DNA from 2 places in the Amorphus suaedae genome. Region 2 is predicted to be linked to the other one. Evidence: riboswitches for the same ligand, from Rfam matches in the RefSeq annotation. Region 2 holds a riboswitch; the other holds the start of a gene.
What was found. A riboswitch is a leader RNA that binds a small molecule or an ion and turns the genes downstream of it on or off. The one in region 2 is predicted to bind S-adenosylmethionine.

Region 1: linked by a shared signal. The riboswitch ahead of AB7M35_RS16480 (homoserine O-succinyltransferase) and the one ahead of AB7M35_RS12695 (O-succinylhomoserine sulfhydrylase) in region 2 are both predicted to bind S-adenosylmethionine.

The regions. Positions count from the first base shown of each region.
Region 1 covers NZ_JBRJIT010000002.1:593,740-602,636, reverse strand. The annotation lists gene AB7M35_RS16495 (3-hydroxyacyl-CoA dehydrogenase) at 1-1,191, opposite strand, end outside; gene AB7M35_RS16490 (enoyl-CoA hydratase-related protein) at 1,359-2,141, shown strand; gene hemA (5-aminolevulinate synthase) at 2,452-3,666, shown strand; gene AB7M35_RS16480 (homoserine O-succinyltransferase) at 3,754-4,683, opposite strand; SAM-I-IV-variant riboswitch at 4,721-4,825, opposite strand; gene AB7M35_RS16475 (alpha/beta hydrolase family protein) at 4,914-5,975, opposite strand; gene AB7M35_RS16470 (alpha/beta hydrolase family protein) at 5,968-7,041, opposite strand; gene AB7M35_RS16465 (amino acid ABC transporter substrate-binding protein) at 7,345-8,616, shown strand; gene AB7M35_RS16460 (ABC transporter ATP-binding protein) at 8,837-8,897, shown strand, end outside.
Region 2 covers NZ_JBRJIT010000001.1:2,844,816-2,853,712, reverse strand. The annotation lists gene AB7M35_RS12715 (winged helix-turn-helix transcriptional regulator) at 1-23, shown strand, start outside; tRNA gene AB7M35_RS12710 (tRNA-Gly) at 94-168, opposite strand; gene AB7M35_RS12705 (ion transporter) at 314-1,135, shown strand; gene AB7M35_RS12700 (2'-deoxycytidine 5'-triphosphate deaminase) at 1,157-2,248, opposite strand; SAM riboswitch at 2,349-2,428, shown strand; gene AB7M35_RS12695 (O-succinylhomoserine sulfhydrylase) at 2,593-3,813, shown strand; gene AB7M35_RS12690 (CDP-alcohol phosphatidyltransferase family protein) at 3,810-4,427, opposite strand; gene AB7M35_RS12685 (glycosyltransferase) at 4,409-5,722, opposite strand; gene apaG (Co2+/Mg2+ efflux protein ApaG) at 5,965-6,357, shown strand; gene AB7M35_RS12675 (tellurite resistance TerB family protein) at 6,510-6,923, opposite strand; gene AB7M35_RS12670 (lysine--tRNA ligase) at 7,256-8,897, shown strand, end outside.

The DNA.
Region 1 (8,897 bases), on a different contig from region 2:
GACCGCGTCGAGATGCGCCGGCTCGGCGCCGGGTGCCGTCATCAGGGTCACGCGCTTCGTGGTGTCGGCCGACAGGTCCACCGCCACCAGCCGCTTCGGATCGACGCCGAGCTCCAGCGCATAGGTCGTCGCGTCGTCGCCGAGCGGATAGCCGAGGATCGGGCTCTCGCCGTCGTCGTCCTCCAGGATCTCCACCCCGATCGCCTTGCAGAACGCCGACAGCACGTCCGGCTCGTCGGGGAATTCGGCACAGACCACCTTGGTGGCCGCTGCCCCCGAGGGGGCGTAGTCGGCATCGCTCGGCGTGGTGATCTTGCCGGCCTCGTCGTAGTCGAAATGACCGGCCTTGGTCTTCCGTCCGAGGCGGCCCGCCTCGTAGAGCAGCTTGTGGCGCGGCGTCGTCGCCAGCCGCCGGTCGTTGAGGAAGCCCTCGTAGACGATCATCGACACGGGATAGTTCACGTCCATGCCGGTGAGGTCCATGAGCGCGAACGGTCCCATCCGGAAGCCGCAGCAGTCGGTGAGGATCGCATCGATCTGGGAGGGGCTGGCGACCCCTTCGTCGACCAGCCGCAGCGCCTCGGTGTAGTAGGCGCGGCCGCCCAGGTTCACCAGGAAGCCGGGCGAATCCTTCACCGCGACCGGCGTGCGGCCCATGCGCTCGCCGAGCTGCGCCAGCCGGCGCGCCACCGCCGGGTCCGTCGCCGGCCCCTCGATGATCTCCACCAGCCGCATCAGCGGTACCGGGTTGAAGAAGTGCATGCCGGCGACCCGGCCGGGAAGGCGGCAGGTGCGCGCGATCGAGGCGATCGGCAGCGAGGAGGTGTTGGTGGCGAGGATCGCGTCCTCGGCGACGATGCCCTCCAGGTCGCCGAAGATCTGGCGCTTCACCTCGAGCTTCTCCACCACGGCCTCGACGACGGTGTCGCAGCCGGCGAAGTCGGAGAGGCTGGCGGCGACCGACAGCCGCTCCTTCTGGGTCGAGGCGGCCTCGGCGGTCAGCTGGCCCTTCTCCACCAGCCGGTCGATGCGCTTGATGACCTCGGCCCGGCCGGCTTCGGCGGCGCCGTCCTTGGCGTCGAAGACGATCGCCCGCATGCCGCCCGCCAGCGTCACCTGGGCGATGCCCTGGCCCATCACGCCGGCCCCGACGATGCCGACGGTGTACTCGGGATCCGTGACGTCGCGCATTTGCTTTCCTCGCGTGTGATGTCTGTGCGGATGCCTTCCTATCCGATTTTCGGCGAACGTGAAGGGCGCGCGTCGAACTGCGCGCCGCGCGCGGTTTGCTCTGGACCCCGTGGCCAAACCGGGTAGCTTCGCGCGCAGCCAAGACCCTGCGACCGAAGGAGACCCCGATGAGCGAGACTGAGGCACCGGTTCTGATCGAACGTCCCGAGGACGGGGTCGCCGTCGTCCGCCTGAACCGGCCGAAGGCCCGCAACGCGCTGAACATGGCGACCCGCCGGGCGCTGGCGGAGGCCTTCACCGCGCTTTCGGACGATACCAGTGTGCGGGCGATCGTGCTGACCGGCAACGACGAATCGTTCGCCGCCGGCGCCGACCTGAAGGAATTCATCGACGCCGATCCGGTGGAGATCGCGCGCCGCCGCGTCGAGCGCCTGTGGGGCGCGGTGTCGGCCACGCCGCAGCCGGTGATCGCCGCCGTCAACGGCTTCGCGCTCGGCGGCGGGCTGGAGCTCGCGATGATGGCCGACATCATCGTGGCGGGCGAAAGCGCCCAGCTCGGCCAGCCCGAGGTGCGCGTCGGCATCATGCCGGGCGCCGGCGGCACCCAGCGCCTCACCCGCGCCGTGGGCAAGTATCACGCGATGCGCATCTGCCTGCTCGGCAAGCCGATCTCCGCCCAGGAGGCCTTCCAGATCGGCCTGGTGAGCCAGGTGGTCGCCGATGCGGAGGTGTTCGAGACGGCGCTGGGCATGGCCCGGCTGATCTCCGGCCTGCCGCCGCTGGCGATCGCCGCCACCAAGGAAGCCATCCTGCATTCGGAGAATGCGTCGCTGGAGGCGGGGCTGGCGCTGGAGCGCAAGTCGCTGCAGGTGCTGTTCGCCAGCAAGGACCAGCATGAGGGAATGGCGGCGTTCTTCGAGAAGCGCCGGCCGAGCTTCACCGGCGAATAATCGGCCGCACCCGGCGCCGTCGGTTGGCTGTGGCCAACCGACGCAGCGACATTCCGGTTTGCAAATCGCCGCTGGATTCCTTCTAAATAAAAGGTGCATGAGCATGCCTGCGGGCGTGCCCGCGCCGGTTGCGCAGCCATCGCGTCCGCCGAACGTTCCGACGCCCGCGGCGTCCGGGACTTTACGGATGGGGTTTGCCCGCAATTGAAGGAGGCCGTCGCCTCCCAATAAGACAGAGGGGCTAGCGCTCCACTCTGGACGAAGCGGGTCCGGCAGCCGATATGCGCCGGCTCGACCGATCGAGGTAATGATGGATTACGAAGGTTTCTTCCGGGACCAGCTCGGCGCCCTGATGGGTGAAGGCAACTACCGCGTGTTCGCCGACCTGGAGCGGCAGAACGGCAGCTTCCCCCGCGCCACCCGCCACGATGGCGAGGGCACCTCGGACGTCACCGTCTGGTGCTCCAACGACTATCTGGGCATGGGGCAGAACCCGACCGTTCTCGACGCCATGCACGAGGCGATCGATCGCTGCGGCGCCGGCGCCGGCGGCACCCGCAACATTTCCGGCACGAACCACTACCACGTGCTGCTGGAGCGCGAGCTTGCCGATCTGCACGGCAAGGAAGCGGCGCTGCTGTTCACCTCCGGCTACGTGTCGAACTGGGCGAGCCTCACGACGCTTGCCTCCAAGCTTCCCGGCTGCGTGGTGCTCTCCGACGAGCAGAACCATGCCTCGATGATCGAGGGCATCCGCCACAGCCGCGCCGACCGCCAGATCTTCAAGCACAACAGCCCCGAGGATCTCGACCGCCGGCTGTCGCTGATCGAGCCGGGCCGGCCGAAGCTGGTCGCCTTCGAGTCCGTCTACTCGATGGACGGCGACATCGCGCCGATCAAGGAAATCTGCGACGTGGCCGACGCCCACGGCGCCATGACCTATCTGGACGAGGTTCACGCGGTCGGCCTCTACGGCCCGCGCGGCGGCGGCATCGCCGAGCGCGAAGGCCTGATGGACCGGCTGACGCTGATCGAGGGCACCCTCGGCAAGGCGTTCGGCGTCGTCGGCGGCTACATCGCCGGCTCCACCGCGCTCTGCGACTTCATCCGCTCGTTCGCCTCGGGCTTCATCTTCACCACCGCGCTGCCGCCCCACGTGGCGGCGGGCGCCGCGGCGTCGATCCGTCACCTGAAGACGAGCCAGGTCGAGCGCGACCGGCACCAGTCCAACGTCCGCAAGGTGCGTCAGCGGCTCGACGCCATCGGCATCCCCTACATGCCGAACGAGAGCCACATCGTGCCGGTGATGGTCGGCGATCCGGTCAAGTGCAAGTGGATCAGCGACATCCTGCTCGACAGCTACGGCGTCTACGTGCAGCCGATCAACTATCCGACGGTCGCCAAGGGCACCGAGCGCCTGCGCATCACGCCGTCGCCGCTGCACACCGATGCCGACATCGACCATCTGGTCAACGCGCTGGAAAGCCTCTGGTCGCGCTGCGCCCTGGCCCGCGCCGTCGCCTGACGGCGGCGACCGAGCGGACAACGGTTTGAGATAGGCCGCGCTTCTCCGGAAGCGCGGCCTTTTCATTTGGAGCGGCGGCGCCTCCGCTCAGCCCGTCTGGCCGAAATCCGCGGCCGAGCCGATCGCGGCGATGTCGAACGGGGTGGTCTGGTAGATCACGTTGATCCAGTTGCCGAACAGAAGGTGCGCATGGCTGCGCCAGCGGTTCTCCGGTCGCCGGGTCGGGTCGTCGTCCGGGAAATAGGCGACCGGCAGCGTCCCCCGCCCGTCGCGCGCGTACTCGTCGGCCAGCGTGTTGGTGTCGTATTCCACGTGGTTGAACATGTGCAGGGCCCGCCGCTCGGGATCCTCCAGCAGGCAGAGGCCGCTCTCCTCGCTCTCCGCCAGCACGCGCAGCCCCTTGCCCTCGGGCAGGTCGCTCTTGCGCACCTCCGTCCAGCGCGACACGGGGATGGCGAAATCGTCGGAGAAGCCGCGCAGGAACGGCGACGACGGCACCAGGTTGCGCTGGCTGAACACCCCGAACGCCTTTGCCGGCAGTTCGTGCTTCGGCACGCCGTAGAAATGGTGCAGCGCCGCCTGCGCCGCCCAGCAGATGTTGAGCGTCCGGTGGACGTTGGTCTGCGTCCAGTCGAAGATCTGCTGCAGCTCGCGCCAGTAGCGCACCTCCTCGTAGGCCAGCCGCTCCACCGGCGCGCCGGTGATCACGAACCCGTCGAAGCGCTCGTCGGCGACGTCGGCCCACGGCCGGTAGAACGCCTCCATGTGATCGACCGGCGTGTTCTGCGCGATGTGGTCGGTGATGCGCACCAGGGTCAGCTCGATCTGCAGCGGCGTCGCGCCGAGGAGCCGGGCGAGCTGGGTCTCGGTGGAGACCTTGTTGGGCATCAGGTTGAGCAGTCCGATCCGCATCGGCCGGATGTCCTGGCGGACCGCGTCGGCCTCACTCATGACCATCACGCCCTCGGCTTCGAGCGTGCTGCGTGCGGGAAGGGTATCGGGAATCTTGATGGGCACCGTGCGTCGCAGCTCCATGGCGGGACGACGCTCGTGGCCTGATCCGCTTGATTGCCAGCTCGGCCACATCCCCCTCGCAGGGTGCCACCTTGCCCGGATCGGCAGGTTGGCGTTGGGCGTCCCCCAACTCTTGATGTCTGTGTCTTAGATACGAAGGCGCGGCGCCGTTGGCAATGGCCGCCGCGCGCCTCCCGTCACGTCGCGCGAGCCCTGATCGATCCGGCCCCGTCTCATCGCGCCAGGATCGCGGCCCGCGCCCAGTCGGCGGTGGCCGGCCGATACGCCCACGGCACGTTGTTGCACACGTGGTTGCCGTCCGCGAGGATCCGCACCTCGGCACGGTCCCCGGCCCAGGCCCTGGTCTTCTCCGCTTCCGCCGGCGGGAAGATCCGGTCGAGCCCGCCATGGAACAGCAGCATCGGGCAGTCGGGCGGCGTGGCGCCGTCGAGCGTGAAGGCCCGCGCCCGTTCGATCGTCTCGGCCTCGCTGCCGCCCTCCAGCGCGAAGCCCATGTTGTCGCGATAGACCGAGGGGAACGACCCGATCATCGCACCCAGATCGTGGAAGCCGTTGATGGAGACGACGCCCGCCAGACCCGGGAGCGCGGCGGCGGCCCTGAGCGCCAGATGGCCGCCGAAGGCCATGCCGACCAGCACCACCTTCTCGCGGTCGATGCCGACGCCGTCGAGATAGGCAAGCGCCGCCTCGACCGCACTCGCGATGTCGGCGCGCAGCGGGCCGGCCGAGCGGCCCTCCCCCTGCCCCGGCCCGTCGAGCGAGAAGGTGGCGAGGCCGCGCTTCAGGAACGCCTCCTCCAGCGCCGGAAACTCCTCCTTGGTGGAATCCGAGCCCGGGATCAGCAGCACGGCCCCGACCTCCCCCAGCCCCGGCCGCCGCAGATAGCCGTACAGGTGGCCGCCCTCGAACGGGATCTCCGCCCTGGCCGACGGCGGCGCCAGCAGCGGCGCGGCGCGGCGGAACACCTCGACCTTGGCGGCGTTGGCGCGCGCCTTCTGGTCGAGGTCGTCGAAGAACATGAAGTTGGCGAAGTGGTAGAACAGCGACGCGCGGGCATAGGCCTCGCCGGCGGTCACGGGGTGCCCGGCCGCTTCCGCCGCCGCCCCCAGGTCGCGGTGGCGATCTCCCTCGGCGACCCAGGTGGCGCACCAGCGCTCCCAGGTGCCCGTGCGCTCGATGACGCCGCGCGCGGTGGCGGAGGGAATGCCCGCCACCTCCATGCGCGGCAGCCAGTGGCCGGTTACTTCGACGAGACGTCCGGAGTTCTCAGACATATGCGAGCCCCAAATGGTGCGCCATCCAGTCCGCGGCCTGGGTGCGGTAGGCAAAGGCGCGGTTGTTGGCGACGTGGTTGCCGTCCTCGATGCGGTTGAGCGTGACCGGCCCAACGGCCAGCCGGGCGAGCCGTTCGCCGTGCTCCGGCGGCACGATCCTGTCCTGGCCGCCGACGACGATGTAAAGCGGACAGGTGAGCCGCGGCGCCGCCTCGGCGAGGCTCACCCGCGCGGCGACCGCGCGGGCTTCCTCGTCGTTCGCCGCATGGGCGCGGGCGACGAAGGCCCGGCGGGTCAGCCCCGGGATGCTGTCGAAGATGTCCGCCCAGTCGAACGGCCCCGACAGCGAGACGCAGGCGCGGAGACGGTCGTCGAAGGCGGCGGCGCGCGGCGCGTAGTAGCCGCCGAAGCTGACGCCCCAGATGCCGATCCGGCCGGCATCGATGTCGGATCGTGCGCAGAGGACGTCGAGGATCGCGCCGACCGGCCGCTCGTAGTCCGGGCAGATCGGCAGGTCGTACTCGGCCTCCCCCTGCCCCGGCCCGTCGAAGGCGAAGGTCGCCATGCCGCGATCGAGAAACACCGCCTCGTTGCTATCCATCTCCTCCTTGGCGGAATCGAGCCCCATCGCCATCAGCACCAGCGGCGGACGATCCACCCCCGGCGGCCGGCGCAGGTTGCCGGCGAGCACGCCGCCGTCGAACGGAATCTCCAGGCGCTCGCCGGGCGGGCGCAGCAGCGGCAGCGCCTCGGTGCGGCAGGCGACCGCTTTCGCGTGCGCGGCGCGCATCTCGTCCGGGCGATGGACGAACAGGAACTTGCCGAAGTGATAGCAGGCGGCGGACGTGGAGAGGTGCTCGCCGGCGGAAAGGCGGCGGCCGTCGGCAAGGGCGGCGGCACCCAGCGCGGCATGGCGATCGCCGCGCGCGCTCCACAGCCGGCACCAGTCGTCCCAGCGCTCGACCGCGGCCGCCACCTCCTCGAAATCGGAGAGCGGCACGCCGTTGGCCACGAAGCGCGGCGCCCAGTGATCGATGGCGGATTGCACGACGGGATCGCGTTGCATCGTCCCTTTCCCGCGCCGGTCGATGCGGCGCGGCCCCTGATTTACGTATGCAAACGTTTGCACCTCATCTCCCATTTCCGGTAATCGAGCCCCTGTTCCGCGTCAAGTGCCCACAACTTTTAGGGTTTCCAGCAATCCTCACTGCGGTCTCTAGTGCCGTTGACCTGCGATCCCCCGTCGCCAACGCGGTAAATCAAGCGTCCAGCCAGTTAGGTCTTGACGGCAGGGTGCGAACGTCGCAGCATTTATGCAATCGATTGCGTGGCAGCCAAAAGCCACCAACACCCAGGGGAGGAACGTCCAGTGATTAGAACGATCACGCTGTGCGCCATGGCGGCGCTCGGATTCTCGGTTGCCGCCCAGGCGGCCGACCCGATCAAGATCGGCGCGTCGCTTCCGTTGACCGGAAACTTCTCGGTCAGCGGCGAAAAGCACGAGAAGGGCTACATGCTCTGCGTCGACATGATCAACGAGAAGGGCGGCGTTCTCGGCCGGCCGCTCGAGCTGATCATCTCCGACAACCGCTCCGACATCGGCACCGCGCTCTCCCAATACGAGCGCTTCATCAACGTCGACGACGTCGACCTGGTCTTCGGCACCTTCTCCTCCAAGCTGACCTTCCCGATCTCGGCGGTTCTCGCCAAGAACGGCATGGTTCATCCGGTGCCGGCCGGCGGCGCGCTCCGGATCTACACCCAGGGCCACAAGAACCTGTTCTACTTCCAGCAGAACGCCGCCGAATATTTCGGTGAGGCCATGAAGGGCGTCATCGAGGACCGGATCCCCGAGGGCGAGCGGCCGAAGACGGTTGCAATCGTTCACGCCGACGACTTCTTCGCCAACGCGATCGCGGCCGGCCTGCTCGGCCAGAAGGTCACCGATCCGGGCGGCGGCGTCATCGCCGACCTCGCGCCGGGTTACCTGGCTGATGCCGACATCGACGTGGTCTACACCGAGAAGTGGCCGGAGGAAGGCTTCTCCGACTGGCTCAACCTCGCCAACTCCATCAAGAACGCCAATGCGGATCTCGTGGTCGGCCTGACCGCCTCGGCGGAAGAGGCCGTGCAGCTCACCCGCGCCCTGAAGACCGTCCGGGCCGAGCCGAAGATGCTCTATCTGAGCCAGGGCACCCAGGCCGAGTTCAAGGAAGGCGTCGGCGACTCCACCAACGGCGTGATGGTGCACACCTCCTGGCACGAGGACGTGCCGTTCATCGGCCTGCTGGCCGGCGAGGAGCTCTCCAACCAGGACTTCCAGGCCGCGTTCGAGGCGAAGTACGGCAACAAGCCGGACGAGGACTCCGCCATCCCGTTCGCCGTCTGCGAAGGCATGGAGCAGGCTATGCGCGGCGCGGAGAGCACCGACAACGCCAAGCTCGGCGAATGGCTCTACGCCCGCACCAAGGAAGACCCGGTGCGCACGGTGCTCGGCCCGTTCTCCTGGCACGAGAACGGACTGCCGGTCGACCGCAAGCTGCTGGTCGCACAGTGGCAGGACGGCGCGCTGAAGTTCGTCTACCCGACGGGCGAGTTCGAGGGCGTCTCCGACCTCATCTACCCGAAGCCGAATTGGTAGCCACCGCCGGCTGACAGCACCGACCCGCCCCGCCTTCCGCGAAGGTGGCAGGGCGGGTCGGCCACGCCGGAGACGCCGCATGCGGGTGCGAGGCCCGTGGCGAAGCCGCACGCCGGCCGACGCATCCGCCTCACCATCCAGGCTCGGACGGAGCCGTCACCGTCCTGCCCGGCCGTATCCCGGCCGCAGGCACGCATATCGAGCGGGAGAGATCAGGTTCATGTTGCGCGTGGAAGGGCTCTGCAAGCATTTCGGTGGCATCCGGGCCGTCGACCAATGCA
Region 2 (8,897 bases):
GCCGGACGGTCCACGACGCCTGACGCCCACCGGGCGTGTGTGCGCACCGGGTTGCTGACGTCGCGGGAGGTCGGGGCCAACGGCGGGGAAAGGTGGAGCGGGCGATCGGGATCGAACCGACGACATTCAGCTTGGGAAGCTGACGTTCTACCACTGAACTACGCCCGCGAAGCGCCCTGAAAAGAGCGCTCTGGAAGGATCCTGTCAAGCGCATTAGATGAGGGGCCGCCGCCGCCGCCGCCCCGGGGCATCATCGCTTGGGGAGGAGGGCACGGCCTCGCCCCGAACGTTTCCCGCCCGACGAGCCCCCCCGATGCGCCAGCGCCTGAAGTCATTCCTCGAGAGCTCCACCTGGGAGTGGTTCATCGCGTCGCTCATCGTCTTCAACGCCGTCGTGCTGGGGCTGATGACCTGGGAGGACGCGACGTCCGCCGCCGGGCCGCTGCTCGCCTTCCTCGATGCCGCCGTCATCGCGATCTTCGTCGTCGAGATCGCCGCGCGGCTCTACGTCCACCGGCTGCGGTTCTTCCGGGATCCGTGGAGCCTGTTCGACTTCGTCGTGGTGGCCATCGCGGTGGTGCCCAGCCAGCACGGCCTGTCGGTCCTGCGCTCGCTGCGGATCCTGCGCGTGCTGCGCCTGATCAGCGTGGTGCCGTCGCTGCGCCGGGTGGTCGGAGGGCTGATCGCCGCCCTGCCGGGCATGGGCTCGATCGTGCTCCTGATGACCATCATCTTCTACGTCTTCGCGGTCATGGCGACGAACCTCTACGGGGCCTCCTTCCCCGAGTGGTTCGGAACGCTCGGCGCGTCGGCCTACTCGCTGTTCCAGATCATGACGCTGGAATCCTGGTCGATGGGCATCGTCCGGCCGGTGATGGAACAGTACCCGATGGCCTGGGCGTTCTTCGTGCCGTTCATCATGGCGACGGCCTTCACCGTCCTGAACCTGTTCATCGGCATCATCGTCTCCGCCATGCAGCAGGAGCACGAGGCGGCGCTCGACGCCGAGCGTCAGGTGCTGCACGACGAGCAGGCCCAGATCGCCGAGGAGATGCGGGCGCTCAGGCGCGAGATCTCCGGCCTGCGCGGGGAAATCGCCGCGGTCCGGCCGGCGCAGGCGCCGTCGACCGCCTGAGGCCGCCGCCCGGGAAGCGACCTATCCGGCCCGGAAGTGCTTCGACAGCTTCAGCCGCTGCGCCTGGTAGTTGGAGCCGACGCCCGCGCCGTAGAGCGTGTCGGGCAGCTCCCCCATCCGCTCGTAGACCAGCCGGCCGACCACCTGGCCGTGGTCGAGGATGAACGGCACCTCGTGGCTGCGCACCTCCAGCACGGCGCGCGCGCCGGCCCCCGACGTGCCGTGGCCGAAGCCCGGATCGAAGAAGCCGGCGTAGTGCACCCGGAACTCGCCCACCAGCGGATCGAACGGCACCATTTCGGCCGCGCACTGGGGCGGCACCTGCACCGCCTCGCGCGACACCAGGATGTAGAACTCGTCCGGGTCGAGGATCAGGCCCCGGCCAGGGCGCACCGTCACCGGGTCCCAGAAGTCGGCGACGTCGTAGCCGTCCTTGCGGTCGACGTCGATGACGGCGGTGTGGCGCTTGCCGCGGTAGCCGACGAGGCCGCTGTCGTCGGCGCTCTTCAGGTCGATGGAGAGCTGCAGCCCGTCCTCGATGCCGGCGTTGCCCGGCACCACCAGCGGCTCGCGCTCGTGCAGGGCGCGCAGTTCGGTGTCGGTCAGCGTCGCGTTGCCGCGCCGGAAGCGGATCTGCGACAACCGCGAGCCGGCGCGCACCAGCACGGGGAAGGTGCGCGGCGAGATCTCGGCGTAGAGCGGCCCGGCGTAGCCGGCCGGCACCCGGTCGAAGGCGCCGGCGCGGTCGGCCGTTACCCGGGTGAACACGTCGAGGCGGCCGGTCGAGCTCTTCGGATTGGTGGAGGCCGCCACGTCGGCCGGCAGCGCCAGGCGCTCCTGCAGCGGCACGACGTAGACGCAGCCGGTCTCCAGCACGGCGCCTTGCGTCAGGTCGATGGTGTGCATCGTCACTTCGGCCAGCTTGTCGGCCACCGGGCCGTCGGGGCCGGGCAGGAAGCTCGCGCGGATGCGGTGGGCCACCGTTCCCAGGCGCAGGTCGAGGCTCGCCGGCTGGATCTGGTCGGCATCGAACGGCGCGTCGCAGGATATCGCGCCCGAGCGGCCAAGCGCTTCGATCGCCTGGCGCGGAAGGATGCCTGCGGTTTCCTGCATGTGTTGGTCGTCCCGCGCTTGAAAGCCCCGTTGGGTCAGATCTTCCCAAGACCTAAACCGATCGGTGCATTGACGCCAAGGAAAGCCGGGCGTAAAGAGCTTTTTGTCCCGTGGTCATTTGAGCCGGCCGGCTTGCAGCCACGTTAAAGAAATCGCTAAAAAGGCCGGGCGAGGTACGCCCCGGTCGTTCGTTTCGGCCGGGTTTTTTTGTGCCTTGCCTCTGGCTGGCGGGCACGCACCCGGATCGACCGCGACGCGGACACGCCGGGTCCTGCCCCGTCCGCGCCGCGCCGCCAGACGCCCCGACATGGGGCGCTGCCGGCGGATCTGGAAAGGATGTGTCCATGTCGTCGTCGTCGCTGCCTTCGGATGCCGGACCCTCGACCCGCCTCGTTCACGGCGGCATCGAGCGGTCCCAGTTCGGCGAAACCTCCGAGGCGCTCTATCTCACCCAGGGCTTCGTCTACGAGAGCGCGGAAGCCGCCGAAGCCCGCTTCGCCGGCGAGGAGGACGGATACGTCTACTCCCGCTATGGCAATCCCACGGTGACGATGTTCCAGGACCGCATGGCGCTGCTGGAAGGCGCCGAGGCTGCCCGCGCCACCGCCAGCGGCATGGCCGCGGTGACGGCGGCGATGGTGGCCTGCGTGAAGGCCGGCGACCATGTCGTCGCCTCCCGGGCGCTGTTCGGCGGCTGTCGCTACGTGGTCGAGGAGTTCCTGCCCCGCTTCGGCGTCGAGGCGACCCTCGTCGACGGCGGAGATCTCGACGCCTGGAAGCAGGCGGCGCGTCCCAACACCACCGCCATGTTCACCGAGACCCCGGCCAACCCGACGCTGGCGCTGGTCGACATCGCCGGCGTCGCCGACATCGCCCACTCGGTCGGCGCCCGGCTGGTGGTCGACAACGTGTTCGCCACCGCGCTGCACCAGTCGCCGCTGAAGCTCGGCGCCGACGTGGTCGTCTATTCCGCCACCAAGCACGTCGACGGCCAGGGCCGCTGCCTCGGCGGCACCATCCTCTCCGACGAGGAGTGGGTCACGGAGAAGCTCGACACCATCCTGCGCCAGACCGGCCCGGCGATGTCGCCGTTCAACGCGTGGGTGATGCTGAAGTCGCTGGAGACCTACCCGCTCCGGGTGCGCCAGCAGACCGCCAACGCGGCCGCCGTCGCCGATGCGATCGCCGGCCATCCGGCCGTCCGCAAGGTGATCTATCCCGGCCGCGACGACCATCCCCAGGCCGAGATCGCCCGCAAGCAGATGACCGGCGGCGGCACGCTGATCGCCATCGACATGCAGGGCGGCCGCGACGCGGCGTTCGCCTTCTCCAACGCGCTGCGGGTGGTGAAGATCTCCAACAACCTCGGCGACGCCAAGAGCCTGATCACCCATCCGTCCACCACCACCCACCAGCGCCTCACCGAGGAACAGCGGGCCGAGCTGGGGATCGGCCAGGGCCTGCTGCGGCTCTCCATCGGGCTGGAGGACGTCGAGGACCTGATCGCCGACATGACCCAGGCGCTCGACCGGTCGGGCACGAAGTCGGCCGTCAGCGTCGGCTAACGGCCGGTGTCGGAAAGCGTCCGCGCGGCCAGCAGCAGCCGCGCCGTCGCCGACACCAGGCACACGCCGGCGAAGATCCAGGCGATCGCCGGGAACCAGCCCGGCGCCAGGCACATCAGCACGAAGGCGGCGATCGTCTCGCCGCCTTCCGCCAGCCCGCCCAGATAGAACAGCGACTTCGACCCCTGGGAGCTGGTCTCCAGGCCGCGCCGCTCCGCGAAGATGGCGAACGCCAGGAAGCCCGCGCCGTTCACGTAGAACGACAGCAGCAGCGCCGCAGCCGCCAGCGCGTTGTGCGCCGGGTCGGCCACCGCGAAGGCGAACGGGATCGCCCCGTAGAACGCGAAATCCAGCACGATATCGAGGAAGCCGCCCCGGTCGGTCTTCGCCGAGGCCCGGGCCACCGCGCCGTCGAGCCCGTCGGCGATCCGGTTGAGCGCCACGAAGCCGAGCCCCAGCAGGAACAGGCCGCCCGCGATGGCGATGGCCGCCGCAACGCCGAGCGCGAAGCCCGCGACGGTGATCGCGTCTGCCGAGACGCCCGAGGCGGCGATCCGCCGGCCGGCCGCGTCCAGCGGCGGATCGATGAGCGGTCTCAGTCGGGCGTCGAACATGGTCCGTCCTGGCTGGCGAGGGGAGGGCGCCCGCAGGCGTAACGCTCGATCAGCGCCACCGCGTTGGCGACGCCGTCCTCGGCCCGGATCCGCCGGCCGATCTCGGCGGCGCGCGCCATCATCGCAGAATCGGCGGTCGCCTGCCCGAGGGCGGTGGCGAGCGTGCGCGCGCGCAGGCGCCTGGCCGGGATCGGCTTCGGGCCCGCGCCCAGCGCGTGCACGCGGTCGGCCCAGAAGGGCTGGTCGGCGAAGAACGGCACGACGACGGAGGGCCTGCCGGCCCTCAGCGCCGCCGCCGTGGTGCCGGCGCCGCCATGGTGCACCACCGCCGCCACCCGGGGCAGCAGCCAGCCGTGCGGGGCGTGATCGACCTGCAGGATCGACGCCGGCAGGTCGTGGCCCTTCAGGCCGCCCCATCCCGTCGCCAGGATGCCGCGCAGCCCGCGCTCCCGGAGCGCCTCGACCACCAGCGCGGCCAGCCGCGCCGGGTCGCGCCCGGACATGGAGCCGAAGCCCACGTAGACGGGCGGCGGGCCCTGCTCGAGGAAGCGCGGCAGCTCAGGCGGCGGCGGCCCGTCCTCGTCCAGGAACCAGTAGCCGGTCACGTGGGCCTCGTCGGGCCAGTCCGGCGGCTTCGGCACCACGGCCTCGCTGTGGGCGTGCAGGATCGGGATGGGCCGTCCGTCGGCCATCCGCGTCAGGCTGTAGTCCCTGAGCGGCGGCAGTCCGAGCTCCTGGCGGAAGTCCCGCACGTAGCCGCGGAGCGACCGGTTGATGAGCGTCCGGATGGCCCGGTGGGTCGCGTGGTTGTACCGGCCGCCCAGTGGCAGGTTTGGGAAGATCGGAAACCGCCAGTCGCGGGTCGGCAGCAGGATCGGGACCGGCGTCGCCAGCACGCAGCCGATTCCGAGCTTCTCGGCGATGTGCGGGGCGCCCGCCATCTTGGGATGGAACACGATGAGGTCCGGGCCGGTCGCCGCGGCCGCCCGGTAGCTGTCGCGCAGCAGCTGTTCGTTCGCCGGTCGCATGCGCTTCGCCAGCCGGATGGCGCGCGTCGCCAGCCCGAGCAGGCGCCCGCCGTTCTCCATCAGGTCCTTGCCTTCGTCGGTGTCGACGAGGGCGAGCAGCGCGTCGCTCATCGGCTGGAACGCCAGGCCGTGGTCCTCCACGAACGAGCGGAAACGGCTACTGGTCGCCAGCGTCACCCGGTGGCCGGCGTCCCGCAGGCCCCTGCCGAGGGCCACGAAGGGCTGCACATCGCCCCGCGAACCGTAGGTGAGGATCAGGATGTTCACGGCGATCCGTTCGTCTGATGCGGCCCGCAGAGACTACGGACTTTCCCCGCCCGGTCCATCCCGGCGGCCAGGCCGGGGCGCGGGGCCGGCCGCGATTGACGGCGCTCCGGCATCGAAGTAGAGCGCCGCGCAAGCTTGTCGGTGTTCTCTGGTCTCCGGTGACGGTTCGGCAGAGAATGGGCGAATCGGCGCTGCCGTCTCCGGCCGAGGTAAGCCGGAGCGAAAATCAGTTGGGTCGGACCATGTACGAAGCCATCACACGCAATCTGCGGGTCACCGTGAATCCCCATTATCTGGAGGAGGAGTCGGAGCCGGAGGAGAAGCGCTTTCTCTGGGCCTACACGGTCGAGATCACCAATGTCGGGTCCGAGACCGTCCAGCTCATGAACCGCTACTGGCAGATCACCGATGCGCGCGGCCAGGTGCAGGAGGTGCGGGGCCCGGGCGTGGTTGGCGAGCAGCCGGTGCTCGCGCCGGGCGATGCCTTCACCTACACGTCGGGCTGCCCGCTGCCGACGCCGTCCGGCATCATGGTCGGCGCCTACGAGATGGAAACGTCCGGCGGCGAGCGCTTCGAGGTCCACATCCCGGCCTTCTCGCTCGACATGCCCGACGCCCAGCCGACGCTGAATTAGTGTTTGGTCCCCTCACGCAGCCGGTGCGCAACGCGCACCTGGCGTGAGGGGAAAACGTCTCGCACCAACCAGCGGACGACCGTCCGCCGCCCGGTCAGGGCGCCCTCCCGGAGCCGGTGCGCAACGCGCACTCGGCGTGAGGGAAATAATCCTTAGAGCGTCCGGTAGCGGGCCCGGGCGCCGCGCTCGATGGCGGCGGTGGTCAGCTTGTCGAGGTTGAGCCGGTCGCGCAGCATCGCCAGCAGCCGGAGCTCCTCCGGTTCCACGTGCAGGTCGGCGGCGGCCACTTCGACGCCGAGCGCGTAGGCGGTCTCGTAGAGCCGCTCCGGCAGGCAGGTGCGCACCAGTTCCAGCACCGTCTCGAGGCCGTCCTCGGCCTGCAGGATGTCGGCGCAGGTTTCGGCGGAGGAGACGAGTTTCTCTTCGCGGTAGTCCCGGAACACCGGTGTCGTGCGGACGACCTCGCCGATCTGGTGAAGCTCGGCGTCCGTCATCGTGCTGTCGGCCGCCGACATGGTGACCATCACGTAGATGAGGGCGTCGTGATGCGAAATCGTCTGGTTCATCAGGTGTGCTCGCGAAAGAGTTGCGGTGCGCGGAGGCTCGTGGGACCGGACCCTAGAGCCTTTTCCCGGCAAGTGGAATCACCTGGTCGCACAGAAATGGCGCCGGAGCGCCGGGTTCGGCGTTTCCCGCTCCCCCAGGGCCGGTCGATCGGCGCACCCGTGCCGGTTGCCGGCGGGGTTTTGCGCGTTCCGGCCCGTTTCCGCCGTCGAGACTGCTTTTGTCCGGCCGGGATATGCTCTAGACCAACCGCCGGAACCGGGCAGCCTGCGCCTTCAGGGCCGATGCCGGTGATCCGAGCCATTCCGACACACCCGACTGAGAAAGCGCCATCATGACCGTCCGTCCCGCCTCCGCCGATCTGACCGAAGAGATCGTGGCCGCGGCGAAGGTCGGCAAAGCGTGGACCTTCGAGGAGGCGCGCCGCATCGTCGAGCGGGTGGAGCGGTCCGGCAAGCGGGAGGTCCTGTTCGAAACGGGCTACGGCCCGTCGGGCCTGCCGCACATCGGCACCTTCGGCGAGGTGCTGCGGACCACGATGGTGCGCCACGCCTTCCGCGTCATCACCGAGGACCGGATCCCGACGCGGCTCCTGTGCTTCTCCGACGACATGGACGGCATGCGCAAGGTGCCGGAGAACGTGCCGAACCAGGCGCTGCTGCAGGAGAATCTCGGCCGGCCGCTGACCCGGGTGCCCGACCCGTTCGGCACCCACGAGTCCTTCGGCGCCCACAACAACGCGCGCCTGCGCGCCTTCCTCGATGCCTTCGGCTTCGACTACGAGTTCGCCAGCGCCACCGACTACTACACCTCCGGCCGCTTCGACGAGATCCTGCTCAGGGTCGCCGAGCGCTACCAGGCGATCATGGACGTCATGCTGCCGACCCTGCGCGAGGAGCGCCAGGCGACCTACAGCCCGTTCCTGCCGATCTCGCCCACCACCGGCCGCGTCCTGTACGTGCCGATGAAGGCGGTGGACGCCGCCGCCGGCACCGTGACCTTCGCCGACGAGGACGGCACCGAGGTCACCCTGCCGGTCACCGGCGGCAACGTGAAGCTCCAGTGGAAGCCCGATTTCGGCGCCCGCTGGGCGGCCCTCGACGTCGACTTCGAGATGTTCGGCAAGGACCACCTCTCCAACCAGCCGGTCTACGACCGCATCTGCAAGGTGCTGGGCGGCAAGCCGCCGGAGCACTTCGTCTACGAGCTCTTCCTCGACGACAACGGCGAGAAGATCTCTAAGTCCAAGGGCAACGGGCTCACCATCGACGAGTGGCTCACCTACGCCTCGCCCGACAGCCTGGCGCTGTTCATGTTCCAGAAGCCGAAGACGGCGAAGCGACTCTATTTCGACGTCATCCCGCGCGCGGTCGACGAGTACTACGCCCACCTGTCGGCATTCCGCCGCCAGGACGCGGCCGGCCAGGTCAACAACCCCGTCTGGCACATCCACAACGGCAACCCGCCGGACATCACCCTGCCGGTGTCGTTCGCGCTGCTCCTGAACCTCGTCTCGGCGTCGAACGCGGAAACGGCGGACGTGCTGTGGGGCTACATCTCCCGCCACGTGCCGGGCGTCTCGCCGCAGACCGCGCCGGAACTCGATGCGCTGGTCGGCTATGCGATCCGCTACTTCGAGGATTTCGTCAGGCCGAAGAAGGTCTACCGCGCCCCCGACGAGACCGAGCGGGCGGCGCTCGCGGCGCTGGAGGCGAAGCTCGCCACGCTGCCGGCCGACAGCGACCCCGCCGCCATCCAGGACGCGATCCTCGACGTGGCGCGGCCGATCGAGCGCTACCAGGACGCCAAGCGGAAGAGCCCCGACGGCGGCCCCGGCGTGTCCGGCACCTGGTTCCAGGCGCTCTATCAGGTGCTGCTGGGTCAGGACCAGGGCCCCCGCTTCGGCTCCTTCGTGGCGCTCTACGGGATCGACGAGACCCGCGCGCTGATCGGCAAGGCGCTCGCCGGAGAGCTGA